One region of the Pseudomonas sp. Van50 genome, then DNA from elsewhere that is predicted to be linked to it. Evidence: predicted binding sites of a transcription regulator. Region 1 holds the regulator's gene; each other region holds the start of a gene.
The links. Region 1 encodes FliA, which starts transcription of late flagellar genes. Its sites were predicted from a motif close to CTAAAGTTTNNNNNNNNNNNGCCGNTAA; they were not measured.
Positions count from the first base shown of each region.

Region 2: a site for FliA is predicted at 1,702-1,729, ahead of ACZ5M5_RS13120 (methyl-accepting chemotaxis protein). Genes of this name have one in related genera too.
Region 3: a site for FliA is predicted at 1,657-1,684, ahead of ACZ5M5_RS02085 (methyl-accepting chemotaxis protein). Genes of this name have one in related genera too.

Region 1 covers NZ_AP024343.1:1,904,012-1,907,287, forward strand. Annotated here, with positions in the region: gene flhF (flagellar biosynthesis protein FlhF) at 1-692, shown strand, start outside; gene fleN (flagellar synthesis regulator FleN) at 808-1,638, shown strand; gene fliA (RNA polymerase sigma factor FliA) at 1,635-2,378, shown strand; gene ACZ5M5_RS08405 (chemotaxis response regulator CheY) at 2,545-2,916, shown strand; gene ACZ5M5_RS08410 (protein phosphatase CheZ) at 2,935-3,276, shown strand, end outside.
Region 2 covers NZ_AP024343.1:2,983,641-2,986,916, reverse strand. Annotated here, with positions in the region: gene ACZ5M5_RS13120 (methyl-accepting chemotaxis protein) at 1-1,563, opposite strand, end outside; gene ACZ5M5_RS13115 (MipA/OmpV family protein) at 1,835-2,629, shown strand; gene ACZ5M5_RS13110 (response regulator transcription factor) at 2,629-3,276, shown strand, end outside.
Region 3 covers NZ_AP024343.1:483,926-487,201, forward strand. Annotated here, with positions in the region: gene ACZ5M5_RS02085 (methyl-accepting chemotaxis protein) at 1-1,616, opposite strand, end outside; gene ACZ5M5_RS02090 (16S rRNA (uracil(1498)-N(3))-methyltransferase) at 1,746-2,453, opposite strand; gene tatC (twin-arginine translocase subunit TatC) at 2,450-3,247, opposite strand; gene tatB (Sec-independent protein translocase protein TatB) at 3,244-3,276, opposite strand, start outside.

The DNA.
Region 1 (3,276 bases):
CGCCGGAAGTCGAGCCGCTGGAGGAGGGCGGGGTGATTGCCATGGTCGGTCCTGCCGGCATGGGCAAGACCACCACCCTGGCCAAGCTCGCCGCCCGCTATGTACTCAAGTACGGCGCCCAGAGCATCGCCCTGGTGAGCATGGACAGTTTCCGCATCGGTGCCCAGGAACAACTCAAGACCCTGGGCCGGATCCTCAATGTGTCGGTGACCCATGTGGATCCGGGCCAATCCCTGGCCCAGGCGCTGGAGCCGCTGCTGCGCAAACGCGTCGTGCTGATCGATACCGCCGGCCTGCAAGCCAGCGATCCGGCCCTGCGCATGCAGCTCGAAAGCCTGGCCGGACGCGGTATCAAGTCAAAAAATTATCTCGTGTTGGCAACCACCAGCCAGAAACAGGTTCTAACCGCCGCATACCACAGCTACAAACGCTGCGGACTGGCTGGCTGCATCCTGACTAAGCTGGACGAAACGGCAAGCCTGGGCGAGGTGTTGAGCCTGGCGATCGGTCATGAACTGCCGGTGGCCTACCTGACCGATGGGCCGCGGATCCCGGATGATTTGCATCTGCCGCGCCGTCATCAACTGGTCAGTCGTGCCGTGAGTGTGCAAATGCAGGAAGAACCCAGCGAAGAAGCCATGGCTGACATGTTCGCTGACATCTACCACAGCCCGACCAAGCAGGTCGGCTGAGGTAATCATGAATATTTTTTGTACCTACATCGATGGTCTGCCATGCATTGTTCCTTATGCGAACGCGCAGCCAGTAATGTGGCCTCCGTCTAAGAAGACAAGGTAAAGAACGAACATGGGCAGCATGCATCCCGTACAGGTGATCGCGGTGACCGGCGGCAAAGGTGGCGTCGGGAAGACTAACGTGTCAGTGAACTTGTCCCTGGCTCTGGCAGAGCTTGGCCGACGGGTCATGCTGCTGGACGCCGACCTGGGCCTGGCGAACGTCGACGTGCTGCTGGGGCTTACCCCCAAACGCACCCTGGCGGACGTGATCGAGGGCCGTTGCGAACTGCGCGACGTGCTGTTGCAGGGACCTGGCGGGATTCGCATCGTGCCGGCTGCCTCCGGTACCCAGAGCATGGTCCACCTGACCCCGGCCCAGCACGCGGGCCTGATCCAGGCCTTCAGCGACATCGGCGACAACCTCGATGTGCTGGTGATCGACACCGCGGCCGGCATCGGCGACTCGGTCGTCAGTTTCGTCCGCGCCGCCCAGGAAGTGCTGCTGGTGGTCTGCGACGAACCGACGTCCATCACCGATGCCTACGCCCTGATCAAACTGCTGAACCGCGACTATGGCATGAACCGCTTCCGCGTCCTGGCCAATATGGCCCAGAGCCCGCAGGAAGGGCGCAACCTGTTCGCCAAGTTGACCAAGGTCACCGATCGCTTCCTGGACGTCGCCCTACAATACGTCGGCGCCGTGCCGTACGACGAAAGCGTACGCAAGGCCGTCCAGAAGCAACGCGCCGTTTATGAAGCTTTTCCACGTTCCAAATGCGCGCTGGCGTTCAAGGCGATCGCCCAGAAGGTCGATACCTGGCCACTGCCGGCCAACCCCCGCGGGCATCTGGAATTTTTCGTCGAGCGTCTTGTGCAACAAACAGCAGGGCCCGTGCTATGACAGCCAGCGGTTACAACCATCTCTACAAAAAATCGGCACGGGACGCCCAATACGAATTGATCGAGCGTTATGCGCCACTGGTCAAGCGTATTGCCTACCACTTGCTGGCGCGGTTGCCGGCCAGTGTCCAGGTCGAGGACTTGATCCAGGCCGGCATGATCGGCCTGCTTGAAGTGTCGAACAAATACGACGCCAGCAAAGGTGCCAGTTTCGAGACCTATGCCGGTATCCGCATTCGCGGGGCGATGCTCGATGAGGTCCGCAAGGGCGATTGGGCGCCGCGTTCGGTGCACCGCAATACCCGCATGGTCAGTGACGCGATTCGGGCAATTGAAGCTAAAACCGGGCGTGACGCTAAAGATCACGAAGTTGCGGCCGAACTCCAGTTGAGTCTCGACGATTATTACGGGATTTTGAACGATACCTTGGGCAGCCGCCTGTTCAGTTTCGACGACCTGTTGCAGGACGGCGAACACGAAGGGCTGCACGAGGATAACGCGAGTGCTCACATGGAGCCGTCGCGTGACCTGGAAGATGAACGTTTCCAGAGTGCGCTGGCGGATGCGATTGCCAATTTGCCGGAGCGTGAGCGGCTGGTCTTGGCGCTGTACTACGACGAAGAGCTGAACCTCAAGGAAATCGGTGAGGTCCTGGGGGTCAGCGAATCGCGGGTCAGCCAGTTACACAGCCAGTGCGCGGCCCGTTTGCGGGGGCGTTTGGGGGAGTGGCGAGCGCGTTGACAGGCAGTGTGGGGACACTGCGACGAGGCTGGCCTGGCAGGTGCTGTGCCAGTCTCCATCCGTTGTGCTCCAGACCGTTGTCGAGTGTTGTGCCGGATTGATTGAAATGGCGCGTCCAGGTGCTGGGCGCGTTTAAGACTGCTTGGAGGTCGAATTGGACAAGAACATGAAAATCCTCATCGTTGATGACTTCTCAACGATGCGGCGGATCATTAAAAACCTGTTGCGTGACCTTGGGTTCACCAACACGGCCGAAGCAGATGACGGGACCACTGCGCTCCCGATGTTGCACAGTGGCAACTTCGATTTTCTGGTCACCGACTGGAACATGCCAGGCATGACCGGTATCGACCTGCTGCGCCAGGTGCGTGCCGACGAAAAACTCAAGCATCTCCCGGTGTTGATGGTCACTGCCGAAGCCAAGCGCGAGCAGATCATCGAAGCGGCCCAGGCCGGTGTAAACGGCTATGTGGTCAAACCCTTCACGGCCCAGGCGTTGAAAGAGAAGATCGAAAAAATCTTCGAACGCATCGGTTAACGGCGCCACGGGGGAGCTATGGACAACGAATCTTCAATGGGCGATTTCGAATCGACCCTGAAAAAACATGCCCGCGAACTGGTCGACAGCCTTGAAAAAGGTCGCTTTGGCGATGCGGTTCAAATGATCCATGAGCTCAACCAGACCCGTGACCGCGGTCTGTATCAGGAAGTGGGCAAGCTCACGCGTGAACTGCACAGCGCGATTGTCAATTTCCAGATCGACCCGCACATGCCGCAGGCCGAGGAAGTCTCGCAGATCACCGACGCCACCGAGCGCCTGGGGTATGTGGTCAAACTGACCGAAGCCGCGGCCAACCGCACCATGGATCTGGTGGAAAGCGCAACGCCGCTGGTCAAT
Region 2 (3,276 bases), 1.1 Mb from region 1:
GGCGACCACCGCAAACCCGCGCCCATGATCACCGGCCCGCGCCGCTTCAATCGCCGCATTGAGCGCCAGCAGATTGGTCTGTTCGGCAATGCCGCGAATCACGTCGAGCACGGAAGAGATCGCATCGCTTTCCAGCTTGAGATCACCAATGATCCCCGCGGTCTCCTCGGCCTGCCCGGACAATTGACGAATCAGCCCGATGGTACTTTCGATTTCCACGCGCCCTTGCGCCGTGCTGAGGTTGACCTGTTGCGACATGTGCGCCGCATCGTTGGTACTTTGCGCCACCTCGCGCACCGTGGCGCTCATCTGATTGATCGCGGTGGCCACCTGCTCGGTGCCTTGGCGCTGTTGCTCGACACTCGCACTGGTCTGGACCGTCACCGTGGAAGACTCTTGCGCGGCGGTGGCCACCTGCGCCGTGGCATTGCCGATTTCCTGCACGACTTCGCTGATCTCCTGCGCCATGCGATTGAGGTTGCGCGAGATCTGGCCGAATTCATCCCGACCCTCGTACGTGGCCCTGGCAGTGAGATCACGTTGTGCCAGGCCGTTCAGGGCCCGGTTCACATCGCGTACCGCCAAATCGATCATACGGATGATCACATACGACAGCACCGTCACCGCCAGCAGCGCCACGACGACCGCACCGAGGGTCAACCACAACGCACGGCTGGCTTCATCGCGCCCGTGTACCGCCAGGCGGCTGACGTTTTGACCGAGGGCTTCCTCCACTTGGCCCATCATGTCGATGCGCTGAGTGGAGAGTTCAAACCAGGCCTCTGGCTTGATGCCCAGCGACTGCCCCAATGGCACTTCGAAAGCCAGGCGCTGCAACTTGCCCACTTCGACCGCAGCGGGTTTGAGCATCTGCTCGGTAAACTGTTGAAGCAAGGCTGGCTGGGCCTGGCGACGGAATGCGTCGGAATAAGCCGAGAACTCGCCGAGATTACGGCTAAAGCGCGACAACAATGTCTCGTCGAAACGGTCCTGACTGAATACCAGGCCCAGCACGACCCGCTCGCGTCCAGCCCGCTCTTTCATCTCGATAAACTGATTGAGCGCACCGAGTGCATGAACAATGGTGGCGTTGTTGATCGTCGCTTCCAAAGAGTGGGTATAGCCCACGAGCGCTTGAATGATCTCGGTATAACGAACACCCGATTCGGTGCTGCTGATACCCAACTTATCCACTTGCCCACGGATGGCGGGCAGTTGCGCCAAGGCCTGGAGGACGTTGTCCAATTGTGCGCTCCCCGACGCAGACAACCGGCTCACCACCTCGACAGAAGCATTGGAATCCTGGCGCGCCTGGGCCATCCGCTCGCCCATGGACTTGCCCGCGCTGCCCAGGAACACCCCGCTGGCGCCGCGTTCACGCTGCAATACCGTAATCAGTTGGCTCAACTTCTGCGCCGTGGCGCTGGCGGTGACCGTGGCGTCCATATCGCGCAGTGTCTTGTAGTTATCCACGACAAAGACGCCGGCCAAAATCAGGAATCCCAACAAGGGAAGGAGCAGGATCAATAAAAGTTTCAGACGCAGCGGTGCATTCCTGAGCATTTCCGTTCAAGCCTCATTTAAAAATGAATTAGTGACGCGTGAACTTATTGTAAGAAGGCTGTTATACACGCTGACTTGACGTGATCTTAGCGCAATACCAAATAGCCATCACCCCTGATATTGCACCGCTTGGCACATATAACGGCCATGAAGCGGGAATATGTATTTGCCTTGATCGAGGTCAAGCTTTCGACAAATAACCGTAAGTATCCGGTAAGGGAAGACGCTCAACGATAGGCGCGCATTTCATCCTGTCCCGTTGGAGCACCCCATGCATTTGCTGCGCTTAGCCGTTTCCACCATCCCGAGCCTGATCCTACTGACTGCGCCCCCTTCAGCGCTGGCCGCACAGGCCGCCGAACCTGAAACCGCCAAACCGTCTTCGTCCTGGGGGCTGGGGGTCGGCGCCATCAGCAGCCAGCAGCCCTATACCGGCATCGATCGTGGCAACAAGGCGATACCGCTGATCTACTTCGAGAACGAATACCTGCGGGTGTTCGGCCCGAACGCCGAGGTCAAGCTGTCGCAGGTCGAGATCAACGACACCCAGCACATCGATTTCAGCCTCGTGGGCCAGTACGACTTCAGTGGCTATGATGCCGATGACTCGCGGGTTTTCGATGGCATGAGCGACCGTAAAAGCAGCTTCTGGGCCGGAGCGAAAGTGCAGTGGCACACCGACTGGGTGGACGCCCACGCCGAGTGGCTGGCGGATGTATCGGGCAACAGCAAGGGGCAGCGCTTCAACCTGGGCCTGGAGCGGACCTGGCGACTCGACGACCACATGACCCTCACGCCCCACGTGACGGCGATGTGGCAGGACAAGAAATACGTCGATTATTATTTTGGCGTGCGCGACAGTGAAGCCCGCATCGATCGCGCGGCCTATGATGGCAAGTCCGCCCTCAATACCGAGTTTGGCGTCCGGGGAAACTACATGTTCGATAAGCACCACTCTGTGTTCCTCGATATCAAGGCGACCCGCTTCGCCAGTGAGATCAAGGACAGCCCGCTGGTAGATCGTTCTACCGACAGCGCGCTGTTCGGCTACCTGTACCGCTTCTGATGAGCCGCATTCTGTTGGTCGAGGACCACGAACGCTTGGCCCAACTGGTCAGCACGGGATTGACGAACGCCGGGATCGCCGTCGATGTGATCAACCGCATGGACGGTGCATGGGCGGCCATCCTGCGGGTGCCCTACCAGGCGCTGATCCTCGATCGCGGCTTGCCGGACGGCGATGGGCTTGTCTTGTTGAAGCGCCTGCGCAGCGCCGGGCTTGGCCTGCCGTGCCTGGTGCTCACGGCACGGGATGCCCTGCATGATCGGGTACAGGGGCTCGATGCCGGTGCCGATGACTATCTGCCCAAGCCGTTTGCCATGGATGAAATGGTTGCCCGGGTGCGGGCTTTGCTGCGGCGCCCCGTGGACTGTCGCCCACTGGCGCCCAGCCACGGTGACCTGAGCCTGCAACCCGAGACCGGCACTCTGTGCTGTGCGAATGAAAGCATTACCCTGGCGCCGGCGGAAATGCAGATCATGTTGCTGCTGTTGCGCAAGCCTGGGGAAATCGTCCGCCGCGCCAGCATAGAGGCGGCGGGCTGGGGCTTGAGCGAGGCGGTCACGCCGAACGCCCTGGACGTGGCCCTGCACCGTATCCGCCGCAAGCTGCTTGCCATCGGCTCCCGCCAACGCATTGTCAACCTGCGAGGT
Region 3 (3,276 bases), 1.4 Mb from region 1:
GCGACCTGTTCAGTACCGGCTTGCAGGCCCACGATCAGTTCTTCGATCTCTTCCGTGGACTTCTGGGTGCGCTGGGCCAGGCTGCGGACTTCGTCGGCCACCACCGCGAAACCACGCCCGGCTTCGCCGGCGCGGGCCGCTTCGATGGCCGCGTTGAGGGCCAGCAGGTTGGTTTGCTGGGCCACGGACTTGATCACGTCCAGGACGCTGCCGATCTTGTCGCTTTCACGTTTCAAATCGCCCATGGCTGCGGTGGAGTTGCCCACTTCCTTGGCCAGCCGTTCGATCTGAGCGATGGCTTCGCCGACGACCTTGTCGCCTTCACGAGCCTGCTGATCGGCTGCGACGGCCGCTTCGGAGGCTTCCTCGGCGTTGCGCGCGACTTCCTGCACCGTGGCGGTCATTTCGTGCATGGCGGTGGCGACCTGATCGGTTTCCACTTTTTGGCTGTTGACCCCGGCGCTGGTCTGCTCGGTCACGGCTGAAAGCTGTTCGGCGGCACTGGCGATCTGGGTAACGCCTTCGCTGATGCCGCCGATCAATTGCCGCAGGCCCACGGTCATGCTTTGCATGGCGCGTTGCAGTTGGCCCAGTTCGTCGCGACGGTCAGAGGTGAGGTTGTGGGTCAGGTCGCCAGCAGCCACGCGCTCGGCAACCTTCAAGGTCTCGCCGAGCGGGCCCACGATCTGCCGGGTGATGAACAGCGCGGCGATCACGCCAAACAGCAGCGCCAGGGCGGCCGCTACGATCAGGACCATCTTGGCTTGGGCGGCGTCGCGGTCACGCACGGCTGTCTGGGACACGGTCAGCTTCTGGCTGGCATCCATCAGTATCTGACCCTGCTCGCTCATGCGCTGGAGGGCAGCGGCGTTGTCGATTTGCGAGTCGCGGAACTGGGCGACCGCCGCGCGATAGAGGTTGAACGAGTCGCTGGCCTGCTGCAGGTTGGCTGCGTGTTCCTGGGGCAACTGGTCTGGCAGGCGCGCAAGCAGTTTGAGGACGGCGTCGATGGCATCGAGGGCGGGTTGCTGGGCGTCGCTCTTGCCGCTGTAGGTGTAGCCGCGGACCTGGTAACGGGCTTGCTGGATGGCCTTGCTCAGGGTGACCACGCTGTTGAACGACGTGACGTCGCCGGCTTGCAGCATCAACTTTTCAACTTCGGCGACGCGGGCCACGGCGTTGTCGGCGCTGGCACCGAGTTTACTGCGTGCATCTTCGCGGCTTACGGTAGCGCGGGTCATCTGGGCGAAGGCGCCTTTGTATTCGGCGACGGCGGCCAATTGCTTGTCGATCAGCGCGACGTCGGCCGGCTGTTCGATCAACTCGCGAGCGGTTTTCAGCCCGGCCTCGAGCTTGCCAAGCAGATCGTTGACCGCTTGCGGTCCTTTCTCGCCCCGCGTGGTGTTGTAGTCGATGCTGGCCAGGTTCAAGTCTTTGCTCAAGTCGTTGAGACTGGCAATGAACCCCAATTTATCGCCCCGGCTGATGACATTGCCCAGGCTGGACCAGCCGGTGAATGCGATCATCAAGGTGAGGAACAACACCAAGCCGAAGCCTGCGCCGAGTTTGCGATTGACGCTTACATTTCCCAGACCCTGGGCAAGCCACCGGAACATGCTGATACTCCCTGGAGCGTTGAATTGGTTTTATGGATCTGTATCGGCGGCTTTGGAGGGATCTGTAGAAAATAGGCGCTGGGTGCTCCCTCGCCACAAGGATCATGTGCCTGTGTGAGTGTTGCCGGGTCAGAACAACCGGGCAAGCAGCGCCGTAACCGCAGTCTCGACCCGCAGGATTCGTTCGCCCATTTGAACCGGTTGCAGGCCGGCCTTGCCCAGCAGGTCGATCTCGTAGGGAATCCAACCGCCTTCGGGGCCGATGGCCAAGGTCACCGGTTCTATCAGCGCTCGCGGGCAGGGCGGGTGGTTGCCAGGGTGGCCGACCAGGCCGAGGGTGCCATTCGCGATGGCCGGCAGGCGGTCCTCGACGAAGGGTTTGAAGCGTTTTTCGATGATGATCTCTGGCAGCACGCTGTCCCGGGCTTGTTCCAGGCCCAGGATCAGTTGCTCGCGGATGGCCTCGGGCTCCAGGAACGGCGTCTGCCAAAAGCTCTTTTCCACGCGATAGCTGTTGACCAGCACTACCCGCGGCACGCCCATGGTGGCGACCGTCTGGAACACTCGCCTGAGCATTTTCGGACGCGGCAGCGCCAGCACCAGGGTCAACGGCAACTTGGCCGGCGGCGGCTGGTCGAGGGTCACTTGCAGTTCGGCCTCGCGAGCTTCCAGGCGCAGCACCTGGGCCGAGCCCATCAACCCACCGATGCGCCCGACCCGCAGGCTGTCCCCGACGGCACTGCGATGGACTTCCTGCATGTGGGTCAACCGGCGATCGCTGAGGATGACGCGGTCAGGCCCGATGAAATCGGCCTCTTCGAGCAGCAGCAGGTTCACGCTTGGGTCGCTGGCGGCTGGTCGTTGTGGTCATCGACCGGCTGGTCCTCGGGTTCTTCTTCCCGGCGCTTGCGCACCAGCCCACCGAACAGGATGCCGATCTCGAACAGCAGCCACATCGGCACCGCCAGCAGGGTCTGGGAGAAAATGTCCGGCGGGGTCAGGATCATGCCGACCACGAAGCAGCCGATGATCACGTAGGGGCGGATCTTCTTCAGGTAGGCCACGTCGACCACGCCGATCCACACCAGCAGTACCACGGCCACGGGGATTTCGAACGCCACGCCGAAGGCGAAGAACAGCGTCATGACGAAATCCAGGTAGCTGCTGATGTCGGTCATCATCTCCACGCCCGCCGGGGTGGCGGCGGCGAAGAACTTGAAGATCAGCGGGAACACCAGGTAATAGGCGAAGGCCATGCCGGTGTAGAACAGCAGGATGCTGGACACCAGCAGCGGCACGGCGATGCGCTTTTCATGCTTGTACAGGCCCGGTGCGATGAAGCCCCAGATCTGGTGCAGGATCACCGGGATCGCCAGGAACAGCGAGACCATCATCGTCAGCTTCAATGGCGTCAGGAACGGCGACGACACGTCGGTGGCGATCATTGTCGCGCCTACCGGCAGGTACTGGCGCAGTGGCGTGGAGACGAAGGTGTAGATCTGCTGGGTGAAGGAAAACAGCCCGGCGAAGATGATGAACACCGCCGCGACGCAACGCAGCAGGCGGGTGCGCAACTCGGTGAGGTGCGATACCAGCGGCATCGGCTGGTCGTTTTCAGGGATATCGCTCATGGGGCTCGCGGCGGCAAAGTAGGATCGTT